One region of the Mailhella massiliensis genome, then DNA from elsewhere that is predicted to be linked to it. Evidence: riboswitches for the same ligand, from Rfam matches in the RefSeq annotation. Region 1 holds a riboswitch; the other holds the start of a gene.
What was found. A riboswitch is a leader RNA that binds a small molecule or an ion and turns the genes downstream of it on or off. The one in region 1 is predicted to bind FMN.
Positions count from the first base shown of each region.

Region 2: linked by a shared signal. The riboswitch ahead of ribA (GTP cyclohydrolase II) and the one ahead of ribB (3,4-dihydroxy-2-butanone-4-phosphate synthase) in region 1 are both predicted to bind FMN.

Region 1 covers NZ_LT706951.1:2,066-16,589, reverse strand. The annotation lists gene clpB (ATP-dependent chaperone ClpB) at 1-158, opposite strand, end outside; gene CZ345_RS05470 (chaperone modulator CbpM) at 300-608, opposite strand; gene CZ345_RS05465 (DnaJ C-terminal domain-containing protein) at 637-1,569, opposite strand; gene CZ345_RS05455 (LysR family transcriptional regulator) at 1,852-2,766, shown strand; gene CZ345_RS05450 (tartrate dehydrogenase) at 3,268-4,341, opposite strand; gene CZ345_RS05445 (tripartite tricarboxylate transporter TctB family protein) at 4,409-4,867, opposite strand; gene CZ345_RS05440 (tripartite tricarboxylate transporter permease) at 4,876-6,396, opposite strand; gene CZ345_RS05435 (tripartite tricarboxylate transporter substrate binding protein) at 6,472-7,428, opposite strand; gene CZ345_RS05430 (ubiquitin family protein) at 7,751-8,110, opposite strand; gene tyrS (tyrosine--tRNA ligase) at 8,119-9,318, opposite strand; FMN riboswitch at 10,274-10,417, shown strand; gene ribB (3,4-dihydroxy-2-butanone-4-phosphate synthase) at 10,508-11,161, shown strand; gene CZ345_RS05415 (glycosyltransferase family 2 protein) at 11,455-12,459, opposite strand; gene CZ345_RS05410 (hypothetical protein) at 12,789-13,148, shown strand; gene CZ345_RS05405 (diaminopimelate dehydrogenase) at 13,686-14,524, opposite strand, start outside.
Region 2 covers NZ_LT706951.1:133,552-148,075, forward strand. The annotation lists gene CZ345_RS06080 (DNA-methyltransferase) at 1-744, shown strand, start outside; gene CZ345_RS06085 (AEC family transporter) at 808-1,311, opposite strand; one part of gene CZ345_RS16190 (IS5 family transposase) at 1,390-1,723, shown strand; one part of gene CZ345_RS16190 (IS5 family transposase) at 1,723-2,144, shown strand; gene CZ345_RS06100 (AEC family transporter) at 2,128-2,583, opposite strand; gene CZ345_RS06105 (LysR substrate-binding domain-containing protein) at 2,789-3,736, shown strand; gene CZ345_RS06110 (adenylosuccinate synthase) at 3,840-5,114, shown strand; gene CZ345_RS06115 (hypothetical protein) at 5,116-6,054, shown strand; gene grpE (nucleotide exchange factor GrpE) at 6,109-6,684, shown strand; gene CZ345_RS06125 (flavodoxin family protein) at 6,869-7,489, shown strand; gene CZ345_RS06130 (DMT family transporter) at 7,847-8,731, shown strand; gene CZ345_RS06135 (class I SAM-dependent methyltransferase) at 8,825-9,586, opposite strand; gene ribA (GTP cyclohydrolase II) at 9,710-10,942, opposite strand; FMN riboswitch at 11,019-11,159, opposite strand; gene CZ345_RS06150 (hypothetical protein) at 11,606-11,902, shown strand; gene CZ345_RS06155 (GNAT family N-acetyltransferase) at 12,113-13,141, opposite strand; gene CZ345_RS06160 (VCBS domain-containing protein) at 13,812-14,524, shown strand, end outside.

The DNA of each region.
Region 1 (14,524 bases):
ATACGACCCACGATGCCGGGAACCAGCCCGTCCTTCTGGCGCATGAGCGCGAGAGCCAGGTGCTCCACGTCCACTTCCTGATGATTGCGCATGAGGGCAAGATTCTGAGCGTCGCCCAGAGCTTCCTGCGCCTTCATGGTAAACTTGTTCATATCCATAATGTATCCTCCCTGCGAAACCGCGAAGACCTGCGGCCTTTCACGGCACGCACTTCAGAAATCGGCGCGGATACGCCCGCGCCGTGCGAAATTTTCTGTTTTGTGAAAACCGGGTTTCCCCGGGGAACAGCCTTGCGGCTTCTACCTTCTTTCCAGTTCGCGAAGCCTCGTTTCCAGGCTTGCAATACGGTCCAGAAGGTCAACGATAATGGTACCCGCCACACAGGGCATCTCGAAGTCGTCACAGAGCCGCGTGAGTTTTCTGGTACGGTACACGTCGGAACGGCGGAACAATACGGCATGGGTCGCACGGCCGGCCGGTTCCAGCCAGCCAAGCTCCATGAGTTCCCTGACACGTTCCTCGGGCGTGCCCGTCTGTTCCAGAAATTCGGCCCAGGCGATCAGCGCCGAGGCTGCGGGAGAGCACGCGCTTATCGATTCAATCGCCATATCCCACCTCGAATATCAATCTCAGAGCCTACTTCAACCCGGCAAGTGCCTTCCACAGTTTCCGCTGCTCTTCGTTCAGGTCATCCGGTTTCGGAACGCTGATGGCGACGGTCACATATTCGTCGCCGCGGCCGGAAGCCGGGCCGAGGCCGCGCCCGCGTATGCGGAGCTTGCGTCCGCTGGAAGAGCCTGCCGGAATGTTCATTTCCACTTCGCCGTCCAGCGTGGGTACGCGCTTTCTGGTACCGAACACGGCTTCCCAGGGCTGAAGCGTCACGTCGCAGGTCACATCCAGCCCGTCCACGCGGAACACGGGGTGCTTCGCATAGCGCACGGTAAGGTACAGGTCTCCGGCAGGATCACCGGGGTTGCCCTTGCCGCGCAGACGCAGCTTGCCGCCGTCGCGTATCCCCGCGGGAATGGTGATCTGAAGATTGCTCGAGGAATGGCCGCTCGAAAGCGTCACCTGCTTGGTACCGCCCCTGCGCGCCTCTTCGAGGGTGATCTCAATTTCAGCCTCCACGTCGGAACCGCGGCGGGAACGCCTGCCGTAGCTGCCTCCGAAGGAGGAGAAGGGATCACGATCCGCATGGCCGCCGAAACCGCCGCGCCCCATCTGCCCGAACAGCGCTTCGAAAAAGTCGCTGTTCACGCCGCTGAAGCCGCCCTGCGCTCCGTTGAAATTGAAGTTGAAGTTCTCAAAGCCGGGGCCGCCGGTGAACTGCTGGCCGTCCTTCCAGTTGGGGCCGAGCTGATCGTACATGCGGCGCTTTTCCTCGTCCTTAAGCACCTCATAGGCTTCATTGATGTCCTTGAACTTTTCTTCGGCGCTCTTGTCGCCGGGATTCAGGTCGGGATGATACTTGCGGGCGAGCTTCTTGTACGCCTTGGCGATCTCTTCTTTCGATGCCGAACGCTCGACGCCCAGCAACTTGTAATAATCCTTGTAAGCCACACCCATATCATATTCTCCTGTGATGCATCATGTTCCTGCATCGACATTGAAATAAGCACGCCCGGCAGGCAGTCAAGGGGGAATCATTCCTGATTTTCCGTATGATCTCCGACAAGGCACAGGCGAAGGCTGTCCGGCGAGGAACAGACATTCCTCTCCGAAAAATGCCCGGGCCTCTTGTAGCCCCCTGGGAAAAACACTACACTGGACACGCTGAAAGAACCATGATCCACGTCATGCTCCTGCCGGATTCCGAAAAACATCATTTCCAGCAATGCCGGAACAAACATGAAAATAGCCCATCTCGAGACGTTCGCAAAAGTCGCCGAAACCGGCAGTTTCACCCGGGCCGCCCACGATTTGTTTACCACACAGCCCACGGTGACCAACCATATACAGATGCTGGAACAGGAGCTGGGATATCAGCTGCTCATACGTCAGAAAAACAACGTCCGTCTGACGGAACACGGAAAAAACATCTATCACAAAGTCGAGGAAATCTTCCGACTGATAGAATCCATCAAAAACGCCAACGCCAAGAACAACACTCTCTCGGGCATACTGAACATCGCGGCCTCTTCCGTCATGGGTTCCAATTATCTGCCGCATATTCTGCAGAAAGTCTTTTCCGACTATCCCGACGTCAACATCCAGCTCAGATTCGGCAACTCCCACTCCATCGCCTCCTGGGTGGACGAGGGCTTTGTGGACATGGGCTTCGCTCCCTTTTCCTCGGGATTTCCCAGACTGGTCTTCACACCTCTTCTTGTGGAGCCGTGCGTGCTGCTGACAAGCCGCAAACGGTACGACCATTACAGAAAACTTCTTGAGGAAGGAACCTGCACGTCCGGCGACTTCGTCATCCGCGAGAAAGGAACCAAGCTCTACGAAGTCTCCATGAGCTATCTGAAAAAGCAGCCTTTCTACAATGAAAACAGACCGCCGCACATTCTGTACAACATCGAGTCGATAAAGAACTTCATCATAGAAGGCGCAGGCATAGCCATCCTGCCCCGATGCTGTATAGAAAAATGCCTTCAGCTCGACCTTGTGGCCGTTCTGCCTTCGTCTCTTCCCGTAGGAAACATCACCTACTGCATGATTGAACGGCAGAACGAAAACTACAACGCCCTGTTCCGCAAATTCAGAAGCATACTTCTGGAGGAGCAGGAAGCCCCCGCAAAAAACACGTCTGCGAAATGAAACACCGGAGTCCCCTATCATGATGAACCGGGGATTCCCCGAAGTATCCGCCTTAGCGACAGTGCCCTCTACCTTGTCCTAGAGTACGGCTCTTCGATATCCGCGCCGAAGAAATACAGCACTCGTGTTACGTATGCGGGCTTTCTCCACCAAACGGACAAAGGTTCCTTTGTGTAAGCACGGCCTCCGCCGTTTCCCTTTGCCCGTCATATCCTTCATTGGAGTAATGATACCGTAGCGCCATGTTGCCGAGCCGGACCGACAGCACGGAAGATTCGGCAAAAGCGCCTCTGCCGACGCACCAGGCACAGCCCCGCCGTTCCCGCCACCATCTACGGGCCTCTCCATTCCACGCCAGTATCCAGACGTTCCCGCAACCTGAAGCGGCAAAAAGAGCAGGCCAGTAGGACCTGCTCTTTTCTTCTACTCCCAAGAAATGTCAACCGGTATCGGGACGGCAGCCGTGGCTGACCAGAGTATGTTCCTTTTCTCCGAAGCTCTTCAGCTACACGCTTTGATGTGCGCGATGACGGCATCTGTCACCTGCGCCGTGCTTGCCGTTCCTCCCAGGTCGCGTCCCAGAAAACGCCCTTCTCCTGTAACATGCCTTATGGCGTTTACAATAAGCTCCGCGGCGCTCTTTTCGCCCAAGAAATCAAGCATCATGGCACCGGTCCAAATCATGGCGATGGGGTCGGCTATGCCCTGTCCCATGATGTCGGGAGCGGAACCGTGTACGGGCTCGAACATGGAGGGGAACGTGCGCTCGGGGTTAATGTTGCCGCTGGGAGACAGACCAAGACTGCCGGTAATGGCCCCGCCCACATCCGTAAGTATGTCGCCGAACATGTTGGAAGCCACAGCTACATCCACGCTTTCCGGATGCAGCACCAAACGGGCGGCCATAGCGTCCACCAGCATGCGCTCCGTTCTCACGTCGGGAAATTCCCGAGCCACACGTTCGAAACATTCGTCCCACAGCGTAAGTGTATGACGCTGGGCGTTGGACTTGGTCACGCAGATGAGATGCTTTCTTCTCGACTGTGCCAAGTTGAACGCATAACGGATGGTGCGCTCCACGCCGGTTTTCGTGAACACCGAGGTTTCAAGCGCAAGCTCGAACGGCGTACCGGGATGACATCGGCCACCGGCACCGGAATATTCACCTTCCGTATTCTCCCGGACAATGACAAAATCAATGTCTCCGGACTTCTTGCCTTCCAGGGGACTCTTCACCCCGGGCAGCAGGTAGCCCGGACGCAGACAGATGTACTGGTCGAACTCCAGCCGTATCCGTATGAGCAGGCCGTGCAGGGAAACATGGTCCGGTACCCGGTCGGGAAGCCCCACGGCCCCAAAATAGATGGCATCGAAAGGCCGGAGGATATCCATACCGTTTTCCGGCATCATGGAGCCGTTTTTCAGATAGTAGTCGCAGCCCCAGGGAAAATACTCATAGTTCAGGCTGAACGAGCCCGTCACTTCCCGTACGGCCTCAAGCACACGCACGCCCTCGGGGGTTACTTCCTGTCCGATACCGTCTCCGGGGATGACGGCGATATGGTATTCTTTCATGACGTTTGTCCTTTATGGTTGAATGTTGACGGCCGGGGACGGGGTATCCCCTTCCCCTCTACCGGAATCAGATGCCGAGTACGCCGGCGGGAAGGGTCACACCAAGGAACTGAACGAACACATAATAGAAAAGCAGCACGATAATCAGGGAGCCTGCCAGATTGACAAAAACGCTTTTCAGACTGCGTTGATCCCGGGGCATGTACAGTATCTGCAAACCGGATACGCTGAAAAAACTCGTGATGATGAACCCAACAGGCTCCAGAAGAATCACCCAGAGAAGTCCCGTCACCACGGCCGCAATCATGGTCCCGTTTATCCGAAACACGGGCTTTTCAAGTTTCGTCGGCCGCACAAAGCCCTTGACGATGACGGCAAGGCCCAGCAGGACCAGTGCTGGCAGCATCCTCTCGGGGAAGAACAGCGCGAACATGGAGAAGTCGTCACCAAGCTGGAAGAAGAAAAACGCTGCAATAGCCAAGACGGACAGACCGCCGAGAATATCGATATTGAGTTTGCCGTTCATGATGTACCTCATGCCTTCCCTGTCTCAGGGCTTTTTTTCAGCAGCTTCTTGATGAGCGGCCAACACACGGAAACCACACAGAGGACCATGAGCGCGATGCAGATGGGACGGATGAAGAAGATGAGCCAGGGGTGTTCCACGCTGACGGCACCGCCCATAAGCAGGCCCTGCACGAAGCCGCGTTCGGCTATGGGGCCGAGGATGAGTCCGAGAACGATGGGGCCGGGGTCGAATTCCAGCTCTTTCAGGTAGTACCCCAGAATGCCGCTCGAGAACATAAGAATGACGTCCATGCTGTTGTTGCGTATGGCATAGGAGCCCATGACCGTAAGCAGCATGATGCCTGGAATGAGGCAACGTGAAGGAATACTGACCACCAGCCGGAAAATGTACTTGCCGGCCAGTATTCCGAACACGGCCATGAGAATGTTGCAGACGAAGAAGGACACCATGAAAGCATAGGTGATGTCGCCGTTCTTGCTGAACAGTTCCGGTCCGGGCTGTATGCCCTGCATGAGCAGTGCGCCGAAAATGATGGCCGCGGGCGGAGAACCGGGAATTCCCATGGTCAACAGGGGGACAAGAGCCCCTTCCACCGTGGCGTTGTTAGCCGACTCGGTGGCCACTACGCCCTGAGGGTTGCCCTTACCAAAGCTCTGGGGGTCCTTTGCCGCACGCTTCGCCTCATTATAGGCCACGATGTTTGATATGTTCCCTCCGGCGCCGGGAAGAATACCAATGAGTGCGCCGAGCACGGAAGAGCGCATGGTATTGCCCATATGACCCACCACGTTACGCCAGGCGTCCACCAGCGCCTTACGGCTACCCTGCACCTTTCCCACCACCATCTGCTTCTGGTTCGGTGCAGTGGCCATGCGGAAGACTTCGGGAATGCAGAAAAAGCCGATGAGTACGGAAACCAGCTCCACCCCGCCTTGCAAGGATACGAGTCCCATGTTGAAACGGATGTCTCCGCCTATGGGGGCCATGCCTATCATGCTTATCATAATGCCGATGAGACCGCCGGCAAAGCCCTTCAGCATGGATTCCTCGGAAAGACTGGCAATAATGGTAAGACCGAACACCGCCATCCAGAAAAACTCCGGAGGGCCGAAGCGAAGGGAGACCTTCGCAAGCGGTACGGCAAAGAGAATGAGGATGACCGTACCTATGACGCCGCCGAAACTGGAGGCCACCGAGGCCGTATAGAGCGCCTCCTCGCCCCTGCCGTTACGCGCCATGGGATACCCGTCGAAACATGTCGCAATGGAAGATGGCGTTCCGGGAGTATTGAGAAGAATGGCGGAAAAGGCTCCGCCGAAAATGGTGGATGCATAGAGGGCTCCTATGGTGACGAGGCCCGGAATGGTATCCATGGTAAAGGTGAACGGAACCATGAGTGCCACGGCCATGGTGGCGGAAAAGCCCGGCAGCGCGCCCGCTATGATGCCGAGAAAGATAGCCACGCTCATAAAGCACATATTCTGAAGCGTGAATACATCGCCTATGGCGGACAGCAGAATATCCATACAAGTCTCCTGAGAATGAATACATGTTGCGCTCGGAAGAGCGCCGGATTTTCCGGTGCCCTCCCGGCAGGGGACTTACTTGTTGTTATCCGTGAGGAGAACCTTATATTCCTCTATCTTCCCGGCGATGAACTCCTCGCTCTGCTTCGGATTCATGTCGAGAAGCGTCATGCCCATCTCTCCGGCCTTTCTGGAGAACTCAGGCTCGGCATTGATGGCGGCGCAGGCCTGATACAGTTTCTCCACCACGGCGTCGGGCGTAGAGGGAGGCACTGCTATACCGCGGAAGGAACCTTCCACGATGTCGTAGCCGAGTTCCTTAAACGTGGGAGCATCTATGTGGGGGTCGCGCTCTTCCGAGGCTATGGCGAGAACACGCATTTCGTTCGCATACTGGGAATAGCCGGACGTGAAGGCCATAATGGCCGTCACATGTCCGCCGAGCAGAGCTATGGGCAAATCCGACGTACCGGGGAAGGGGATATAGGGAATATTGAGCCCGGTCTCCCTATTGAGCATGACGGAGGCAAGGTGGCCGGACGTACCGTTGCCGCAGGCGCCGATGATGACGCTGCCCGGCTTCTCTTTCGCCGCGGTGATAAGTTCCTCCAGCGTTTTGTAGGGGCTGTCAGCACGCACGGCCAGCACGCAGGGCGTGACATGGAAAATCATCACGGGCTTGAGCTGCTGCGTCTTATATCCGGCGTTCTTCCGCTGCAGAGGCTGCACTATGATATGAGGCAGGTTGATACCGGCAAGGTTGTGACCGGTAGCGGGACTGTTGACCAGCTCGCTCCAAGCCAGGGCTCCGTCCGCGCCGATTTTATAATTCACCACCACCTTCTGTCCCAGCATCTTTTCCAGATACGGCTGCTGCATACGGGCGAACAGGTCGGATTCCCCGCCAGCACTGAACGGAATCAGATAGTTGATGGGCTCATTTCTCGGAAACTGCACTTCTTCTGCAAAGGACGTTCCGGAAGACATCGCCAGCAGCGAACAACAGGACAAGGCCGCAATCCACTTTTTCATAACATCTCCTGAAGGGAATTTAAGGTGCCGTCCGGACGCACTCTTGCGGCGTTTCCGCCGTTTCCTGACAACCGGACCTGTCATGATTTATTTCAGTATATATTTTTCGCGCATTCTTTTGACAAATCGGAAAATCCTATCCGAAACATGCGGAAAATAAATGCTTCCGTTTTTGCCCATAAAAAAAGCGGAGCACATGGCTCCGCCTTAAAAATATACATTACACAGGGGTAAAAATAACTATTCCGAACTTTGCCCGGTCGGCCGCAACAAAAAGGGGAAAAGCCCCGTCTGACGCCGCGCCTCCCTCTCCGAGAGGAAGCTAGCCGCTGCTCATCACCGTTCTTACCAGCACATGCTGGTTGGGATAAAGGGGCGTGTCCGGCGTCAGCAGCGTATCTCCGCAGGCAACGATGGCCGTTCCCTGCCTCAGCCCCAGCGTTCTGAGCAGTATGCCCACGTTCTTGGCCTTGACACGGGGCACATCCACGATGCTTTCCTCCGGCTGAAGGAGCACATGCACCACCTTGGCGGGCCACGGTTCCCCTTCGGCGGGGCGTACGCCGTCAAGCAGCGCTGCGTGGCCTTCCGCCGTCATGAGTTCCGGGTCGCGATAGGGGCAACGGCCCGGGCAGCGGTTTCCGGCACAGCGGCCGAAAGGTTCCGGCTTGATGTCGTTCATGGCACAGCCTACTTTACGGTAAGGACCACAAAGCCCTTCTTGCCGTACTTGAGCGTATACTCCCCGGCGGGCAGAGCGGTGAGGCCGTCGGTGAGCTTCTCGCCGTTCACTTTGAGGGAACCGGCCGCAATCTTGCGCTTGGCCTCGCCACGGGAGGGCACAAGGCCGGTGGCCGCAAGAATGGCCACGGGGGAACAGTCGTCTTCCGCGCTGTTCACGCTCCAGGTAATGGCGTCTTCGGGAATGCCGCCCCTGGTGAACACGTTGTTGAAGCCTTCGCGTGCGGCAACGGCGGCTTCCTGGCCGTGATAGCGGGCCACGATTTCCATGGCGAGCTCTTCCTTCACCAGCTTGGGATGGAGGGAACCGGCCTGCACGCGGGCCTTCATGTCGGCGATTTCCTCAAGAGACTTCACGGAAATAAGCTCGTACCAGTTCCACATGAGATCGTCGGAAATGGACATGGCCTTGCCGAACTGGTCGGAAGGAGCTTCCATCACGCCTATGTAGTTGCCGTAGGACTTGGACATCTTGCGCTCGCCGTCCAGCCCCACCAGCAGCGGCATGGTGAGCGCGCACTGGGCTTCCATGCCGTAGTGTCCCTGAAGCGTGCGGCCCATGAGCAGGTTGAAGATCTGGTCGGTACCGCCCATTTCCACGTCCGTATGCAGCATGACGGAGTCGTAGGCCTGAAGCAGGGGGTACATGAATTCATGAATGGCGATGGGCGAATTTTCGCGGTAGCGCTTGGCGAAGTCGTCGCGTTCCATCATGCGCGCCACAGTGCAGCTGGACATGAGACGCAGGAATTCGGCGGGAGTGAGCTTGTCGCCCCATTCGGAGTTGAAGCCCACGGTGGTCTTTTCGGGGTCAAGAATTTTGAAGACCTGTTCCTTGTAGGTTTCGGCATTGGCCTTCACTTCTTCTTCGGTCAGCGGAGGACGGGTCTTGGACTTGCCCGAAGGGTCGCCGATACGGCCGGTGAAATCACCGATGAGGAAGGTGACGTTGTGCCCCAGCTCCTGGAACTGGCGCATCTTATGGATGACCACGGTATGCCCGAGATGCAGGTCGGGGGCGGTGGGGTCGAAACCGACCTTGATGTTCAAGGGCTTGTCGCGGGCCAGTTTCTTGCGGAGGTCTTCCTCGCTCACAAGGTCCACGATGCCGCGACGTATGATCTTTACCTGTTCGTCAATGGTCATCACTGTATTGCTCCTGCCGCTAGCGGCGCTGAATGGTAATTACTGCCGGTCCGCCGGACGGGCCGGAAGCCGGGCAAGCAGGCATTGTCGCAGGCTTGGACGCCTCTGTCAACGGCGGAGAGTACGGCCCCGTGCACATCGCGCGCAGGCCATCTCCCCGAAGATCGGAGGCATACGGCATCAGGACGCGTTTTTTTCCCCATCGCGCAGCGCCCGCCAATCTCTGCACATCACGGCTCTGCGGGGAGGCACCGTTATTTCTCTCCTTCCGATGGGCAAACCGGGAGGCGGCAGGTGTTCCACAGACCGTATCCCTGCATGTCCCAGGTGCGTTCTTCATCGAAATTTTCAGAAAAACACAAAAGCCCGACCTCCTGCCGGATCTGCTCCGCCCCCTTTCGGAAAAAAACGGATCAACACGGCTCCGAATGTCCCCTCTGATGCCGCCTGCGGGAAAAAAAACGTTTTTCCTCGCCCACATGCACAGGAGTCTCTCGACATCGGAAAAATACATTTTCCGATACGCTCCGGCATAGCTGCCCAGGCAGCAGGCACGGCCGTCTTGCCTGTTCCCCGGTCCTCCTTTCCGCCTGCCCCAAACAGCCGTGCTTCGTATTTTCCCGTCAGGCGCAGCATTCCTGCGGGCGACACGCCTCCGGGGACAGGCCCGTAAACCGCTCCGCTCTCAAAAAAAAGCCGCAGCAACGGTCGGAAGAAACGAGGAATCACAGTCAGGAAGACGAAACGCGGCCTCAGTCCGTCGTAAGTGAACTTGTCCCGCCTTTCTGTCTCTTCCTCCCTGTCGCCCCTCGCCGGCCTTGCGGATGCGGCGTATCCTGCCTGCCCTCTGCATGGCTCAACAGCTCCCGGGCAGAATACGCATAAAGAATATGCGGAAGTTCCGCCGAAAGGCCGCACAGCCTCTTGACACAGGACGGGAACGTATTAAAAATAATTCCATATTTCTCAGGGCGGGGTGAAAGTCCCCACCGGCGGTGATCCGGCGATGCCGGAAGCCCGCGGGCGGTTCTTCATGGGAAGAGCCGCAGATCCGGTGAAATTCCGGGGCCGACGGTAACAGTCCGGACGAAAGAGAATGGATCGCAGGCCTCCTTTGCGGGGCGTCCCCCTCTCCTCTCTCCCAGTGCCTTATGCCGCCCTGATGCCGGATATTCTCCCAAAGGAGTTTGTCATGCGTCAGCTCTCCATCCTTGAATCCTTCGGTTCTCCCCGTGAACGCGTAGAACGCGCCATCGCCTCCCTGAAGGCGGGCAACGGCGTCCTCATCGTAGACGATGAGGACCGGGAAAACGAAGGCGATCTCATCTACGCCGCCGAAACGCTCACGCCCGCTCAGATGGCCCTGCTCATCCGCGAATGCAGCGGCATCGTGTGCCTGTGCCTCACCGACGAAAAGGCCAATGCACTGGATCTGCCCCCCATGGTGCAGAACAACACCAACAAAAACCATACCGCCTTCACCGTGACCATTGAAGCCGCCGAAGGCGTGACCACCGGCGTTTCCGCCGCAGACAGAGTCACCACCGTAAAGGCCGCCATCGCGCCCGATGCGAAACCTGAAGACCTGCACCGCCCCGGCCATGTCTTCCCCCTGCGTGCCAGGCCCAACGGCGTGCTCGAACGCAGAGGCCATACGGAAGTGACGGTGGATCTGTGCCGCATGGCGGGCTTCACCCCCGCAGGCGTGCTTTGTGAACTCACGCTGGAAAACGGCACCATGGCCCGCCTGCCCGAGGTGGCGGAATTCGCCCGCGCCCACAACATGCCTCTTGCCACGGTTGACGACGTGGCACAGTACCGCATGGAAATGGAAGGCAAAAACTGATTTTCCGACGAAAAAGCCCCGCTTCGCAGGAAGCGGGGCTTTTTTCATGCCCGGCACACACAAAAAACCTCTTCCGCCCCGACGATCTGCAGAGCGGTCCCCCCTCCTGCCGCCCGAAGGGAAAGCATCCGCGGCCGGAACAGTCTTGCTGCGGGGCCTGCCCGGTCCAAACAGTAAAGGCTGCTCCGCCGGAAGGCACGCCCGGAAAACGCTTCAGAAGCCGGAAGAGAGCCTTGAGGTGACAAGGCACACGGCCCGCGTTCTCACGGGAAAGCTTTCTTCCACCGCGTCGGTTACGCAGTCTGCCTCTCCTTCATGCGGCCCGCGGCTCCATCCAGCGCCGCACGCATGACCATGAAAAAACGCCCCTTGCGCGAACGGAACGTACGCCAGGAAAAAGGAAGCAGAAGCAGCATGAAGGGAAGCGCAAAGGGATGCGCACGCCGGAGCAGGTAAAAGCGAGCCCGGATAAAATTCATGTCGTCCCTAGGATCGAGTTCCGGGTCGTCGGTGACGCTCAGAAAAGGCGTCAGCCCTTCGGTGGAACAGTCCATACGCCGCACCAGAGCGCCGGGCGCCCAGTTCAGGGCGTATCCGCCCTTTCTGGCGCGCAGTCCGTATTCCACATCTTCATAGAATCCGCTGAAACGCTCGTCGAAAAGCCCTATGTCCTCGGCCATGGCCCGGGTGATGAGGCAGGAAGCGTCGGATACATAGTCAAGCTTCGCTGCAATGTCCTTTCTATCGGAAAGACCATGCCGCTCAAGCCCCTTGTCCAGCGGAATCTGATCGCCCGTCCACCGGCTCCAGCGCCCTCCGGCGGCACATTCCAGCACGTCGGAATCCTTCACAAGCTGCGTGGACCCCACCATGCCTATGGGAAGCTTGAGGTCGTCGTCCTCCAGATGACGCAAGAGCGCCGCAAGCGCAAAGGATTCCGGCCTCGCGTCGTTGCGCAGAAGCCAGAAGGACCGGCATTCCCTGTCGTACAGCAGAAAGCGCATACCCGCATTCATGGCCCCGCCGATGCTTTCCGGCTCCTCACGGCGCAGAAGCACCAGCGGCGCAGGGGAGGAATCGGAGCCGTAGACCTCCACCGGAGCGGGCAGCCCCGCCTGCTCGGCAAGAGCGCTCCAGCCTTCCAGAATGCGGTCGGCCACCTCGTTTTCAGAGCCGTTGTCGCACACGACGATGCGGCGCGGCAGCCCGCTCTGGGCATGAACGCACGCAAGGCAGGCCAGGGTGTTTTTCCAGTCATTGTACGTCAGAATGATGACGCCGACTTCCGTATATTCCATGATGCGCTCCTTGTGCCCGAAAGCCTGTTGCTTGCCGCCCCGGAAAGTCCGACGAAGAGACGCACGCCGGGGAAAAGTCACAGTTATAGATATGGCCTGCCGTACCTGTTCCGTCAAGGCCATACGACGTTCGCATCCGTATAGTGTTCCCGTATGAAGGCTGTCCCCTGCCGCTTTCCGGGGCGAGCCCTTCACCTTCCATAACATGAGTCTGGCCCCTGTTCCGGTTCTGGCATGTCACGGACTTATCGGCTCCATCTGCCCCGGCGTCCGCGCCTTCCCCCGCCGCGGACGTCATCCTCTCCCAATTTTCCCACCCTGACTCCGTCATGAAAGTCATCGACGTCCGCCCGCGTCCCGTATTCGCGCCCCATCCGGGCAAGGGCAACATGTGCGACAGGGAAGAGGAAAAGCCCTTCGCTCTGAAACATTTCTGCAGGGCCTTCGGCATGAAGCTTTCCCCCCATGAAAAAAGCCCCATGGAAAAACTCTTCGAGAAAAGGAACAGGGGCGGAGACATGACGGAGTGGCCCATCCGCAAGAACTCCCACAGCCGTGAAACCGATGAACTGCCGAAACGGCCCGAAAACTGGCCCGGCCTTTTTCTCGGACATGGCGCCCGAAGGAAGCGAGGAAACGCTGCCTCTCCGACGTATGTGCTGGACGGCCCCTGCATCACGCATTCATGAAACCGGGGGCCACGGCGTGGCGATCGACGATGAAAACCTCTTTCCCGTGCACGACTTCTGCGAACAGAACAACATCCCGCCGTCATCTCCTGCGGCGGCTTCCGCAGACCTGTGCTCAAATTCCGCAGATCCGTTCATGCGGGCAACATGGCCACGGCCTTTCTCCGGCGGAAAAATACCCTTCCGCCATGCCTGCGGCCTTGGGAGAAAGTCTCCGTCCGGCACCAGCGCCTGCCGCTTTCCCGACGTCTACGCCCTGCACGGTGCAGGAACGCAGGCTACATCAAAGCGGCAACCTCCATGCTGCGCGACAGGATTCTGTACGCTCCCGCCTCTCCCCGTGTGCCCTGTACCTGGAAAAACCGTGCCCGGAACAGGCGGAAAACATTCTATACAACAACGCAGAACGATTCTTCGGCCTGAACTGACGGCATTATCATTCCATTACGCCCTCCGGGGCAAAAAGCGTAAAAAATGCCCGCCGACAATAAGCGGCGGGCATTTTTTACGGAAGGTTCAGGCTACGGGCCATGAACATTAAAGCAGATGAGCGCGCAGATCGGTGCCGTCGCGGGGAGAAAGCAGAGCAGGAGCAATGTCGAACACGGTCTTCGCGCCCTTTTCGCCCTTCTGTGCCAGACGGTAGGCGGCGCGGGCATAGGCCGCCAGCACGCTGGAGGTGAATTCGGGGTTGGAGCCGAGCTTCAGGGAATATTCGATGACATGCTTCGTTTCACCGTGCAGACCGGTGTTGCCGGTACGGATGACGAAACCGCCATGGGGAATACCCTTGTGGTCGCGGTCCAGCTCTTCCTGAGTGATGAAGGTCACCGTGGTGTCATACTCGTCGAAGTAATTGGGCATGGTTTTGATTTCATGCTCGATGGCGGCCTTGTCCGCACCTTCGGCGGCAACCACGAAGCATTCACGGGTATGCTTCTGGCGGGTGGTGAGTTCAGGATTGCTGCCGCTGCGCACGGCTTCCATGGCGGCAGGCACCGGCACGGTGTACTGACGGGCATCCAGCACGCCCTTCACACGGCGGATGGCATCAGAATGCCCCTGACTGACGCCGCGCCCCCAGAAGGTGTAGTCGTGCCCGTCGGGCAGGATGCAGTTGGCATACAGGCGGTTCAGGGAGAACATGCCGGGGTCCCAGCCCACGGAAATGATGCCTACGGTTCCGGCCTTCTGTGCAGCTGCGTCCACGTCGGCAAAATGCGCGGGAATATTGGCATGGGTATCGAAGCTGTCCACCACGTTGAACAGCGCCGCCAGAGCAGGAGTCTGTTCGGGCAGGTCGGTGGCGCTGCCGCCGCAGAGAATCATGACGTCAATTTTTCCCTTCCAGGCCGCCACATCGGCCAGCGGGCACA
Region 2 (14,524 bases), 130 kb from region 1:
GTGAAGGGGGAAACCCGCGGTTACGACGACAGGTTCGACGATTTTCTCGGTTTTCTTTTTCCCCGTATGCAGGAGGCCTACCGCATTCTCCGCCCGGAAGGCTCGCTGTTCTTTCATCTCGACTACAGGGAAATTCATTACTGCAAGGTCATGCTTGACGGAATCTTCGGCCGGGCCTCCTTCATCAATGAGATCATCTGGGCGTACGATTACGGCGCCCGTTCGAAAAAGCGCTGGTCCGCCAAGCACGACAACATACTCTGGTATGCGAAGAACCCGGAGTCCTTCACCTTCAATTTCGACGCCATGGACCGCATCCCCTACATGGCTCCCGGGCTGGTGGGGCCGAGCAAGGCGGCTCGCGGCAAAACTCCCACCGATGTGTGGTGGCATACCATAGTCAGCCCCAACGGCAGGGAAAAAACGGGCTATGCCACGCAGAAGCCCCGCGCCATCATCGACCGCATCGTCAAGGTGCATTCCCGCCCCGGGGACATTCTGTGCGATTTCTTCGCCGGAAGCGGAACTCTGGGCGAGTCGGCATTTCAGCTCGGGCGCAACGCTCTTCTGGTGGACAGCAACCTCGAGGCCATACATGTCATGAAACGGCGCTTTGCCGGGCTGGATGTGGAGTGGCGCAGGGGCGCGGCCCGCGCCGGCGCTTCGCTATCCTCTCTGAAAAAGGAGGCGGAGAAGGCTTCCGCCGGAGTTCTTCCTGCCGGCGAGGGCGATGCGGCACGGTAGTTTTTCCGCAACATGCCGTGTTTTTTCCGGGCAAGGGAATGTCCGCCCGAGACGGCGGAAATGCTATTGCAGAAACATGGCCAGCAGGAGCAGCAGCGGCAGGGAAAGAAGCGTGCTGGAAATCACCGCAAAGGAAGCGTCGTTCTCCGCCACCTTGTAGGAATCGCTCATGGCGTAGGCCAGGGTTCCCGTGGGCATGGCGGAAAGCAGCACGCCTATGGAACGCCAGGGTTCCTCCACTCCCAGGGCGGTCATGGCCGCCAGAGCTATGACGGGCTGGATCAGCAGCTTGCCGGAAAAGAGTATGGCCTGCCTGCCGCGGTGAAAGGTTTCGCCGTCGTGATGGCGGAGCCTTGCACTGATGACGATGCCCAGAGAAACCAGAGCGCAGGGCATGACCGATGCGCCCAGAGCGCGGCAGGCCGATTCCAGCACCGCGGGTACGGCCGTCCCCGTGAGGTAGAACAGCGCTCCGCCTGCGCTTGCAAGGACCACGGGATTGGTGATGAGCGCGACGGCCACGGTACGCACGGGATGACGCCCGCGCGCCCCGCTGCTGACGAGCATGAACAGCGTGACCAGGCTCAGGACTCATTACTTGCCAAAAGGATAAGAAGTTCTTATTGTCGGCATAGGGAGGATGCCATGAAGGAACTTTTTTATCTTTCTCATGAACAGATTGCTCGTATCAAACGCTACTTTCCACGTTCCCATGGCATTCCGAGAGTCGATGACAGACGTGTCATCAGCGGCATTATCTATGTCATCAAGCACGGCCTGCAATGGAAAGATGCTCCGCGCGAGTATGGACCATACAAAACTCTCTACAATCGTTTTATCCGCTGGAGCCGATTGGGTGTCTTTAACAGGATTTTTGCGGAGCTTGTTGAGCAAAACGGCTCCACAACACGCTTGATGATTGATGCCACACATCTCAAGGCACACAGGACAGCAGCAAGTTTGCTGAAAAAAGGGGCCTTTCCCGATGTATCGGACGCACAAAAGGCGGCCTGAATTCAAAACTCCACGCTGTCTGCAATGCCTTCGGTCAACCGTTGGCCTTCCATCTGTCCGGCGGTCAGGTGAGCGATTACAAAGGCGCTGCTGTCCTGCTTGATACTCTGCCGCAGGCCGGGGAGCTTCTGGCGGATAGAGGCTATGATGCCGACTGGTTTCGTCATGCCTTGTCCCGTAAAGGAATCACGCCGTGCATTCCTGGCAGACACAGCCGAAAAACTCCGGTGGTCTATGACAAGGAGGTTTATAAGCAGCGGCACAAGATAGAAATCATGTTTGGCCGACTCAAGGATTGGCGCAGAATAGCCATGCGTTATGACCGTTGTGCACACACGTTCTTTTCGGCCATTTGTCTCGCTGCCATTGTCATCTTTTATATTTAATGAGTCCTGAACCCAGAACCATGGGGATTTCCAGAATGTTCGTGAGCGTGCTCGCGAGTACGGCGGAAGGATTTCCGGGGTAGAGCGCCATAAGCACGGGCAGGCCCACGAGCACCACGTTGGGAAAGCTCGCCAGCATTGACAGCATCACGTCCTCTTTATAGCTTCCCTGCGGATGCAGGCGGCGGAAGGCCGGAATAAGCAGCCCGAAGGTAAGAAAAAGGCTCAGGCTGAAGGCGGCAAGAAAGCTGCCGTGATGCAGATCCTCAGCCCTGCACTGTGCGATGGAAAGAAAGATGAGGGAAGGCAGGGCCAGGTTGACGAGAAACTGGTTGAGCGTGGTCTGTCCGAAAGGGGGCACGAGCTGGAACCGTTCCGCCAGCATACCGAGAAAAAGCAGTATGAAAACGGGCGAGAGCAGAACAAAGATATTCCACATGGAAGAAGTCTCCGGGCGCGCCGGGCCGCGCCGTGTTGTCGAGTTTTCGTTTCCCGTCGGGACGGGAAGCGGGAACAATGTCTGAGGTTCCCCGGGATGCGGGATGACGCATGTTCCGGCCATGTTCCGGGGAGAAAAGGAACATTGCGCCGGAAAAGGCTTCGGCGCAAACGAGAATACCTGCAGGTCGGGATAAGTTTTTCTTATGTTGGAAATGCCGCCGCTGAATGCCCTTGCCGCCTTTGAGGCTGCGGCGAGACTGGGCAGCTTTACCCGTGCGGGGGAAGAACTCTGCGTGACGCAGGCCGCCGTGAGTCAGCACATACGCCGCCTCGAGGAATACCTCGGCGCACCGCTCTTCATCCGCCATGCCCCGGGCATACGGCTCACGCCTGACGGGGAACGCTACTACCGCACGGTATCCGGCGCACTGGAAGCGCTGCGACGGGAAAGCGCGCGCATACGGCGCGGTTCGGGCCCGCTTTCCGTGGTGGCCGAGGCAAGCTTCGCCAACCGCTGGCTGGCCCCCCGGCTGAGCCGTTTCTGTGAGCGTTTTTCCGACATTGATCTGCGCATAGCGCCGCATCCCTCTCTGCCGGAACTCGGGCCGGAGGCGGATATCGTTATCCGGCGGGACATGCCCGCTTCCCCCGGTCTGTATCGCCTGCCGCTTCCCCCGGAGAGGCTTTTTCCCGTATGCGCCCCAGGCTATGCAAAACAGAGGGGGGAAGCATGGAAGAAGGACAGGCTCCTTCGTTCTCCGGAAGGGGGCGAGGAGGACTGGAATGCATGGTTCTCCGCCCTCGGCGAGCGGCCCGCCCTCAGTTTCGGCCCCATGTTTCAGTTTGCCTACATGGCGCTTGCAGCCGCTTCCGAAGGCCGGGGCGCGGCGCTGGGAACGTCTCTTCTCGTGGCGGAAGATCTGCGTGCCGGGCGGCTTGTGACTCTGGGAGGAGCCTTTGTTGAAGTGGCGCGGCGCTATGTTGCGGCCTGCCCCGTGGAGGCCTGCCGTTCGTCCCGCGTGAAGGCGTTTTTTCAGTGGATGCGGGAAGAGCTGGAAAAGGACAGGGCGGAATTTCCCGGAGTGTTCCCCCCGGAGGAGCTTCTCTCCGACGGACGGGGCGGCCTTTCGGGGGGCGGCATTACTTGTTGACGCGGCAGGCAAAGGGTTTTATAAAAATGGCTTTGGCGCGTTTTCAGAAGGGCCGGACAGGCCTTCCTTTTATTTTCCAAGGTGCGTCCGAAAGGAGAAATATATGTCGAACATGACTATCGTTGGTGCGCAGTGGGGCGACGAGGGCAAGGGCAAGATCGTCGATCTGCTCACTTCCGAAGCGGATATGGTGGTCCGTTTCCAGGGCGGCAATAATGCCGGGCATACGGTCATTGTCGATGGCAAGAAGTATGTCCTGCACGTTGTCCCCTCGGGCATTCTTCACCCCGGGAAGATGTGCATCATCGGCAACGGCGTCGTGCTCGACCCGGAAAACTTCCTTGAAGAAATAGACGCTCTTCAGAGCCTCGGGCTGGACGTGAGCCCCGAAAGACTGAAGATCAGCTACAAGACGCACCTCATCATGCCCTATCACCGCATCATCGACGGCGCGCGTGAAGGCGCTTCCAAGAACAAGATCGGCACCACCGGCCGCGGCATCGGTCCCTGCTATGAGGACAAGAAGGCCCGCGTGGGCGTGCGCGCCGGCGATCTGACCGATCCTGAAGCGCTGAAGGACAGAATAGCCCGTGCTCTGGAAGAGAAGAACGTGCTCTTCACCCAGCTTTACGGCCTGCCTGCGCTGGACCCCGAAACGGTGTTCAACGATCTCATGGCCATTGCGCCCCGCATCGTGCCTTATCTGGCCGATGTTTCCAGCCTCATCATGGAGGCGCAGGAAGCGGATCAGAACATCATGTTTGAAGGCGCTCAGGGCGTGATGCTCGATATCGACCACGGCACCTATCCCTTTGTGACCTCTTCCAACGTGGTGTGCGACAACGCTTCCATCGGTTCCGGCGTGAATGCCGGCATCATCGACCAGCGCATCGCCATTGTGAAGGCCTACACCACGCGCGTGGGTTCCGGTCCCTTCCCCACGGAACTTTTTGACGACACGGGCGAATTTCTGCGCCGTCAGGGCGGCGAATACGGCGCCACCACGGGCAGACCGCGCCGCTGCGGCTGGCTCGACCTTGTCGTGCTGCGTGAAATGATCCGCCTCTGCGCTCCCACCACCATGGCGCTGACCAAGGTGGACGTGCTGAGCGGCCTGAAGGAAATCAGGCTCTGCGTGGCCTATGAATACGAGGGCAAGGTGGTGAAGTATCCGCCCCAGACGCCCCGCGGTCTGGAACAGTCCAAGCCTGTGTTCGAAGTGCTTCCCGGCTGGGAGGAGGATCTTTCCGGCTGCGAAGGATGGGACGATCTGCCCAGAAACTGCCGCCGCTACATCGAGCGTGTGGAAGAGCTGCTGGGTGTGAAGGCCGGCTTCATTTCCGTCGGCCCCGACAGGAAACAGACGTTCCGGCGCTGATATGGCGGCGGGAAAGAGTGTGAAAAAGGCGGGCGCGGCCCGTTCTGCGGCCGAGGTGGAACTGCCCGGTCTGGATGAAGCCCGCGCCGCCTTGTCTCCTGCGCTTTCCAGAGATCTTGAGCGGCCGCGTTCCCTGCTTTACGCCATGCAGGAGCGGCCGCCTCAGCTTCTGCATCTGGAAGGGGGGGATGTTTCTTCCCGCGTGGCGCTTGCGCTGTGGTGGGCCGCGCTGCTCAACTGCGAAGGCGACGAACGCCCCTGTCTGGAGTGCCCGTCGTGTCTGCGCATGGGCGCGCGTATGCACCCGGATCTTTTTCTGCTCGACGGGCGTCTTTCCTCCATAAAAATAGATGAAGTACGCGCTCTCAGGCCCATACTGGGGGAACATCCCCGTTTCGGCCGCCGCCGCGTGGTCGTTCTGGCCGAGGCTCAGGCGCTGGGTATCGAGGCCGCCAATTCTCTTCTGAAGGTACTGGAAGATCCCTGTCCCGATACCTGCTTCGTGTTTACCGCGCCGCAGCGGGAAAGGCTTCTGCCGACGCTGGTTTCCCGTGGCTGGGTGATTACGCTCCCATGGCCGCAGCCCGGAGGGCCTCTGCCCGAGGAGCTGCGCCTCTGGGATCAGGCTCTGGCGCGTTTTGCCGTGGAGGGGCGGGGCTGGTTCGATCTTGCGCAGCTTCGCAACGGACTGGATGCGGCAAAGGCGCAGCAGGTGGTGCTGGTGGGCAGAAAGGCCCTTGCCGACCGCCTTGCCGGGCGTGAAGGCGGCGCGCTTTCTTCGGTGTTCCGGCCCCTGCCCGAGGCCTGGCTGCTTGAGCTCGACGAGCTTTTTTCCGAAAGCGAGGATGCGCTTCAGGCGCAGGTCAACCCGCTGCTGGCGCTGGACGACATGGCCTGCGGCGTGCACGGCATCGTGCGGCGCGCTTCCCGGAAATCTTGACAGGACGGCTCTTCGTTCCTACTTTTCGCTTACCATTATGGAGGTCATTCATTCATGAGTCAGGAATTTGAACATAAGGAATCCATGAACGAGGAAGCGGAACTCGAAGCCCGGGAAGATGTTCGGGAAGAGGAAGCTCCCGCCGGAGAAAAGACGGAAGAGGAGCAGCTGGAAGAATGCCGCGCGAAGCTCTGCGCCGCCTGCAATGTGGCGGCGGAGGCCAATGCCGTCAAGCTCCGGGCCCTGGCTGAAATGGACAATTTCAAAAAGCGGCTTCAGCGTGAAAAGGAGGAGCAGGCCCGCTATGCTGCGGAAAAGGTGCTTGCCGATCTTCTGCCCACGCTGGACAATCTCGACCTCGCGCTCCAGTACGGCGGCCAGTCGGAAGAGAGCCGCAACATGATGGTAGGTGTGGAAATGACCCGCACCATGCTGCTCGACGTGCTGAAGAAGCACGGCCTCGTGCCCGTAGGTCAGGTGGGGCAGGCCTTTGACCCCAACGACCATGAAGCCGTGGGCCAGGAAGAGGCCGAAGGCATGGAACCGGGGCTCATCGTGCGCATCATGCAGAAGGGCTACAGGCTCAACGAACATCTTCTGCGCCCCGCGCGCGTCATTGTTTCCCGCTAGCGGTATTCCCGGCGTATTTTCTCATTCCCGCTTCGGCGGGGAGGCCCGCCTTCCGGGAAGATGCCGTGAAATGCATGGAACGGAGCACGTCTTCGGGCGTCGTCTCCGTTCTTTGCGTCATGGGCGGGAGAATACGGCGCGGAGTATGCCGTTTTTGACGTAATTTTTTTCAAGGAGTCGGAACATGCAGGTTCTTCTCGTCAATTCCAGCCCTCATGCCCGGGGCTGCACCTGGACGGCCCTTTCCGAAGTGGCCGCGGAACTGGAAAGGCAGGGCATAGGTTCTCATATCTTTCAGCTGGGCACGCAGCCTGTGGCGGGATGCCTCGGCTGCGGAGCGTGCCGCAAAACCGGCCGCTGCTTCCGTGACGACAAGGTGAACGAGGCCCTCGCCCTGGTGCCCGAGTTCGACGCCTTCGTGTTCGGCACGCCCGTGTACTACGCTTCCGCCTCCGGGCAGTTGGAAAGCTTTATGGACAGGCTTTTCTTCTGCGGTTCCCGCCTGTTCGCCAACAAGCCCGGCGCGGCCGTGGTGAGCTGCCGCAGGGGCGGAGCCTCCGCCGCCTTCGAGCAGGTGAACAAGTATTTCGGCATGAACAACATGCCCGTGGTTACTTCCACCTACTGGAACCAGGTGCACGGCAACACGCCTGAAGAAGTGCTGCAGGATGCGGAAGGCCTTCAGACCATGAGACATCTGGCCCGGAACATGGCATGGATGCTCCGCTGCATCGAGGCGGGGCGTGCGGCAGGCGTGCCTCTGCCGGAAATGGAACCCATCGTCAGGACGAACTTCATCCGCTAAGCCCGGTTCCGGCGCATGGCTTCCCGGCGTGAAGGGAAGCTTCCGGCTTTTTCCCGAAGAAGCGGCCGGGGCTTTCCCTTCCCCGGTTTTTTGTTTAAAAGGCCGTGTGCCTTTTTCTCCGCAACGGAGTCGCCGCCGTTTTTCTGCCGTTATGTCCCCTGTACCGTACCGGAGGCAGAATCCGCATCCCCGGCATACGGCGGAAGGCTCAGGTGACTCTTGTGCTGTTGCCCCCGGCCTCCGCCGTCTCAGGGGAAGAGCCGTTTTGTTTTTCCGGCATAGTGCCGACAGGCTGGTTCCGTCATGCCTGCCGTGCGTGCCGGGACTTTTTTCTCACAGAACCGGACGAGCTTTGCCATGAATGTTTCGCGTGCGTTTTCCGGCCATGCTCTGGCCTTTTTCACCGTCTTCGTCTGGGGCGTCACCTTTGTGAGCACCAAGGTGCTGCTTGCGGACTTTCAGCCGGTGGAAATCCTTTTCCTTCGTTTTGCCATGGCCTTCTGTGCGCTGTATGCGGCCTGTCCCGGTCCCCTGCCGGGCATGACGATGCGCCGCCGTCTCGTTACGGCTGCCGCGGGGCTTACCGGCATATGTCTTTATTATCTTCTGGAGAATATCGCCCTTGCCCACACCATGGCTTCCAACGTGGCCGTCATACTCACGGCCACGCCGCTGTTCACCGCGCTGGTGGCCCGTTTCGTGCTTCGCGGGGAGGAACGGCTCGGACTGAGCTTTTATCTCGGTTTTCTTGTGGCCATGACGGGTATCTGCCTCATATCCTTCAACGGGGCACGGCTTTCTCTGAATCCGCTGGGCGATGTCCTCGCCGTAAGCGCGGCCTTTGTCTGGGCGTTTTATGCCTGCCTGACGCGCATCATGGGCATGTGGGGCTGCAACCCCATACAGATCACCCGTGTCACCTTCGGCTGGGGCATACTGTTCATGCTGCCGTTCATGGGATTTTTCGGATTCTCCTGGGAGATGGACCGCCTGTTTCAGCCTGTGAATTTCGCCAACCTGCTTTTTCTCGGTCTGGTGGCCTCGGCCATGTGCTTCACCACCTGGAATATGGCCGTGCGTTCTCTGGGAACGGTGCGCGCAAGTTTGTACATTTATCTTGTGCCGGTCATCACCGTGGCAGTTTCCGTCGTTGTTCTGGACGAAAGGCTCACCCTGCTTTCCGCTTCGGGTACGGTACTGACGCTGGCGGGACTTTTCCTCTCTCAGTCGGGCAGGCGCTGACGCGCGTCCGTGCAGGGCACGGCTCCGCCGGAAGGCATGTTGAAAGAAAAAGCCGCCTTCGAAGCGTCCGAAAGCGGCTTTTCTGTTATCTGACTACGGCTTGACGGCCCGTGTGGCGATGAAGGAGGGGAAGAACCTGTCCGCCAGACGTTCTCCGCCGAAGGTATCCTCATAGAGGCCGGTGAGCACGAAGCCTGCCGCCATCTGTCCCTGAAGCTGTTCTTCCAGCGTGTGGCCGAATTCCGCCGCTTCATTGTTCTGCGCCAGCTCTTCCGTGCTCCGGTAATCGAGGTCGGAATAGGGCAGGGGATATTTTGCCTGGAGGATACCCTTGTCCTGGAGTTCCCAGTCGAACAGGTAGAACGTCGGATTCATGAATCCGCTCATGAGCACGCCGCCCTTTTTCAGCACGCGGAAGGCTTCGTTCCATACGGGCTGAATATGGGGAACATACACGTTCGATACGGGATGTATGATGATATCGAAGCTTTCGGCGCCGAACATGCCAAGGTCCGTCATGGAAGAGCGCACGGTGCGTATGTTCAGGCCTTCACGCCGGGCCACGGCCCTGTCCTGTTCCAGCTGCTTTTCGGAAAGGTCGAGCACCGTCACGTCGGCTCCGGCTGCCGCCAGCACGGGTCCCTGCTGTCCTCCGCCGGAAGCGAGGCACAGAATGCTTTTTCCCTTTATCGGGGGAAACCACGCAGCGGGCGCCGGGCGCGATGCGGTGAGCACGATGCTCCAGTCGCCCCGCCGGGCGCGGGCAATGGTTTCACTGTCTACAGGTACTGTCCAAGGGTTCTTTTGCCGTACCTTCTCTTCCCAGGCGTTGTCGTTGAGGGCCAGAATGTCCATAGGTTTTCCGAGAAAGGTTGCATGTTAAAGACGGACCGCATTCTCCCCGCGAGGAGAGAATGCGGCGTCTGCCGGAGAGAGGCGGGACGTGCCGCCTTCCCCGGAATACATCGCTGCGCACGGTTATTTTTTCTTGCTGAAATGGAGGATATGCCCCATTTTTTCCTGCTTGGTGCGCATGTAGTGTTCATTGGTGGCGCACAGGCCTATTTCCAGAGGCACGCGTTCCGCAATTTCCAGCCCGTAGCCTTCCAGTCCCACGATTTTGCGGGGATTGTTGGTCATGAGGCGCAGGCGGCTTATACCGAGATCGCGCAGTATCTGCGCGCCCGCCCCATAGTCGCGCAGATCGGGAGCAAAGCCGAGCTTGATGTTGGCCTCCACCGTGTCGTACCCCTGTTCCTGCAGGGCGTAGGCGCGTATTTTGTTGGCAAGGCCTATGCCGCGCCCTTCCTGCCGCATGTAGAGCAGCGCGCCGCGGCCTTCCTTTTCAATCTGCATGAGGGCGGCCGCAAGCTGATTGCCGCAGTCGCAGCGCAGGGAACCGAAGGCGTCGCCGGTGAGGCATTCGCTGTGCACGCGCACCAGCACGGGAGAAGGATCGTTCTTTTCGTCCACGTCACCCTTCACCAGTGCGATATGCGTGTCGGAAGAAGCGTCGCTTTCATAGGCAATGATGCGGAAGGTGCCGTACTTGGTGGGCATCCTGGCTTCCGATACGCGGCGCACGGCAAGCTTGCCGTAGCGTATATGGTAGCGGATGATATCGCTTATGGCAGCAATATGCAGGTTGTGGGCCGCAGCGAAGGCCTCAAGGTCGTCCATGCGGGCCACGGAGCCGTCTTCCTTCAGAATTTCGCAAACGGCTGCGGCGCCCTTCATCCCGGCAAACAGGGCAAGATCCACGCTGCCCTCGGCAATGCCCACGCGGGTGAGCACGCCGCCCTTTCTTGCACGCAGGGGGAAGACGTGTCCGGGGGTGACGATGTCTTCCGGTCCGGCTCCGTCGGCTACGGCGGTCTGTATGGTCACGGCGCGGTCGGCGGCGGAAATGCCGGTGGTCACGCCTTCGCGCGCCTCAATGGATACGGTGAAGGCGCAACCGTGCCCGGGAGTGCTTGCGGGCATGAGGGGAAGTTCCAGCTTGTCGGCCAGCTCCGGCGAAAGCGTCAGGCAGACCAGCCCGCAGGCATGGCGCGCCATGAAGTTCACGGCCTCGGCGCTCACGCGCTCGGCCGCCATGACCAGATGACCGCTGCATTCGCGGTCGTCATCATCCACAAGAACGATCATCCTGCCGTTTTTGATGTCGTCGATGGCCTGTTCGATGGAGCAAAGAGAAGATGACTGACGCATGACAAACTCCCTGGAGATGTCTACATCAGGGCCGCAAGAGGCGCTAGGAGAGAGGAGAGTGCTTCAGAATACTGAGATCCATGCTCTTTCTTCCGGACTGTTACCGTCGGCCCCGGATTTTCACCGGATCTGCGCCTTTTCCCTTGAAAACGCGCCCGCGGGCTGCCCTGTCGGGTTCACCGCCGGTGGGGACTTGCACCCCGCCCTGAGATTTTCTGTAGTTTTAATGCCGCGGCGTTTTCTGTCAAGGGGCGGGCATCGTACCTGCCGGCTTCCTGCATGGGGTCCGCCCTGCAGATTCCGCTTTTCGCTGCCTCTGCCGGGAAAGATATTTTTGCGTGAAGTCGTGGGCGTGCAGGTGTCTAAAAAACTGCTTGCCTGTGAAAAAAAAAGAGAGTATAAAAAATATCCAAATTTGAATCTGCCGCCGGTGGATCCCCATAACGGTACGGTAAATCTCTCCTTACGGGGAGTTTAGATAAAGGGCAGTCGAGCTGCCTCTTCTAAAAGAAGCCCGGAAGCTAGCGCCGGGCTTCTTCCTTAACCATTCCTATTCTTCCAGGGATTTCCGTCATCGGTCTTCCGGGCCGCGCCGGTGTGTCGCAAAAGCGGCGCATGAATCATACGCCGTGGTCGATGTTCATATCTGTCAGGAGGCTTGCCATGGTTCCCGTTCTTTCCGCCTCTCCGTTCGAGCTGGGCGAAGTTTCCGTGCTTGCCGAACTGGAGTTTCTTCCCGATCAGGAGCTGATGAGCCTCTGGGAACAGACGCAGCTTGCCATGGCTTCCATCGAGGGGCACGGAGGCAGCGCGAAAATGGCCCGCGCCTATGAATATGCCGTTCTCATGGAAATGCAGAGAAGGCTGGCTGGTCGTTCCGCGCACGAACTTTTCGGTTCGGACGATATCCGCATGGAATACGACGGGGCGCGTCTGCGCCCTGTCGAGGCCAAGAACTGATTTTCCTGCTTCCGAAGCCGCGCCCCGTTCCCGTAAGGTGTCTTTCCGGCGGAATATTCTAAAAAAGGCACAACATCTTTTCCAACGTGTATTTTTCTGCAGAAAAGCGTTCTGCGGCACAGCTGCGCCCCGGAAGTGCAGCACGGCATGCCCTGTTCACCGTCCTCTGGGGTGAGCAGGGCATGTCCGTATGTTTGCGGGGGCTCTGCGTCATACTCTTCCGGGAATCAGAAGGAAAGCCTGCAGCGTCTGTTCCTGCTCCGCCCAGTGGCGCTTGTAGGCCATGGAAGGGTGATCGCTCATGCCCATGTCGTATCGCAGCACGCCTTCCTCGCAAAGCCAGAGAATCTGTTCCCGCTGAAGCAGGTCGCCTATGGAAAAGGCCTTCCAGTCCGCCGCATAGCTGAACTGCTGACCGCGGTAGCATGTTCCGGCCAGACCTCCGAAAATAAAGCCTATGTCTCTGCCTTCATAGGTGGCGAACATGACGCGCGCACCGCCGTACAGAGAGAGGCGGCGTATCATGGCGTGATAGAATTCCCGGGAGGGGGATTCCGCCATGCCGCAATGTTCCAGCCCCTTCCAGCTCTGTTCCTCCACAGCCAGCATACGAAGGTAGAGCTTGTCGGCTTCCTCCGGTGCGGCGGGGATATGGCGTTCAAACGCAATCCCCTGTGCAAGGGCCTTCTTATGCGCCTTTTTCAGCTTGGCACGGAAGTTTGCCGAACGCCGGGAAAGGTAGCCGTCCATTCCTCCTGCCAGTGAGGCGCTCCGCTGCAGGGAACAGGGCTGTTCAAGAAAGCGGCAGTATCGGCCTGTTTTCCGGTAAAGCCCCGGGAGAAGAGCGTTGCCTGTTTCCAGGCCGCTTATGAGAAATGCGGGCGGAAGAGAACCCGGACTGCGGAGAAAAAGATTCATGGCGCGGATAAGCAGTTCTTCCGCATCCGGGCCGAGAAGCGGGCAGCCGGAAATCCAGTGCGCTTCCAGCGGTACGAAGATGGGCCTTGCGTCGGCCAGAGTCATTTCCGCAAAAGCCATGATGTTTTCCTCTTCTTCCTGAATCAGCAGGCGGCGCGAAGGATAGAAGGCATCGTGAAAGGCAAGCTGCCAGGCAGGCGTACAGCTGAAAGGGTCGGGTCTTCCCGAACGGCCGGCCGCTTCCGTCCAGCGGGCAACAAGCTCCGGGTTCCAGTACAGAGAACCGTGGGGCAGAGTGAGAAAATCAAGAGTGGAAGGCATTGTTTTTACCGGAAACAGAGCGTGGATCTGCCGCAATACGGGCGGGGAGCCGGAAAAGATGCGTGTCGTGCCTGCGGCAAAGGGCGATGACGCCCTGCGTACTATATCCGGTGGAAAACATGCGGGCAAGGGGGCTTTTTGCCCTTTCTGCCCGGTCTTTCTCCCGGCGGGGTGCCCCGCAAGGGCAAAGGAAAACATGGGAAAGACAATGCCTGCATACCCGGCGTCCTTCGAAGAAGACGATACGGAAAACATCACAAGAGCGGCATACCGGAGGGCGCGGCCGCGCCCGAAAGGGACGTCTGCCGTGACCTCTCCATGCCTTTGAATGTATGGGAGAGTAGGGCGGAACAGTTTTTTCTTGACTTAGCAGGAAAATTTCCTATTATCAAACCCATGGCCATACTGGTATTTGGCCGAGATGTTCCTGCTGGTATTGGAACTTGCCTGTCGTAAGGCGGCATGCCGCCTTTCATGTGTAAGCAACCATTTGATTAAGCAGGATTTTTTTATGTTCTCTTCCGTTTGCTTCTTCGCGCAAGCCTTTTTCCTTTCTTCCGCCTGAGTAAGCCCTGCATCGGCCGTATGCCGATGTAGGGCTTTTGCGCGTTGATTATGTTTTCTTTTCATCTCCTTTTTTCACTTTTCCCGTTTTTTTCAGGAGATCATCATGGCCGACATACGCCTTGCCAAGCCTGCCGCCGGAACTTCCCAGAATATCGTCTGTGATCCGGATGCCCGCTTCATCTTCGATTTTTCCACCGGTGATGCCACGCTGTCCCGTTCCGGCGATCACCTTGTCTTCACCTTTGAAGACGGCAGTACTCTTCAGCTCGAGAATTTCTATACCGCCTATTCCAAGGAAAACATGCCCTCCTTTGAGGTGGACGGCGCAGAGATCGCGGGTGAGGATTTCTTCATGGCCATGAACGAGCCCGACCTCATGCCTGCCGCCGGTCCCGCCAGAGCGGACGGGCAGGGGAACGGCAACCGTTTTCATGACTATGTGAACGCCGACCTGCTGGACGGGCTGGATCGCCTGGGCGGGCTGGATATCGGCTGGCCCGGCGGTGACGTGAATCCCGATACGGACGGTGCGGCGGGCACGGGCGATATCAACTATCCGGTGTTCGTCACTCCCGGCGATCCTCAGGGCGGCGGAACCGGCGCCGTTGCCGATCGCGACATTCTTTCGGTGCAGGAAGCCGGTCTGCGCGGAGAACAGGGGGCTTCTGCTTCCGCCTCCGGCTATATGAGCATCAATGCTCCCGATGGTGTTGCTTCCATCGTCATCGACGGCGTCGTGGTGTTCAACGGTGCTCTTACCGGCGCAGTCGTTCCTACGGATGAAGGCTATCTGGAAGTGACGGGGTTCGATGCCTC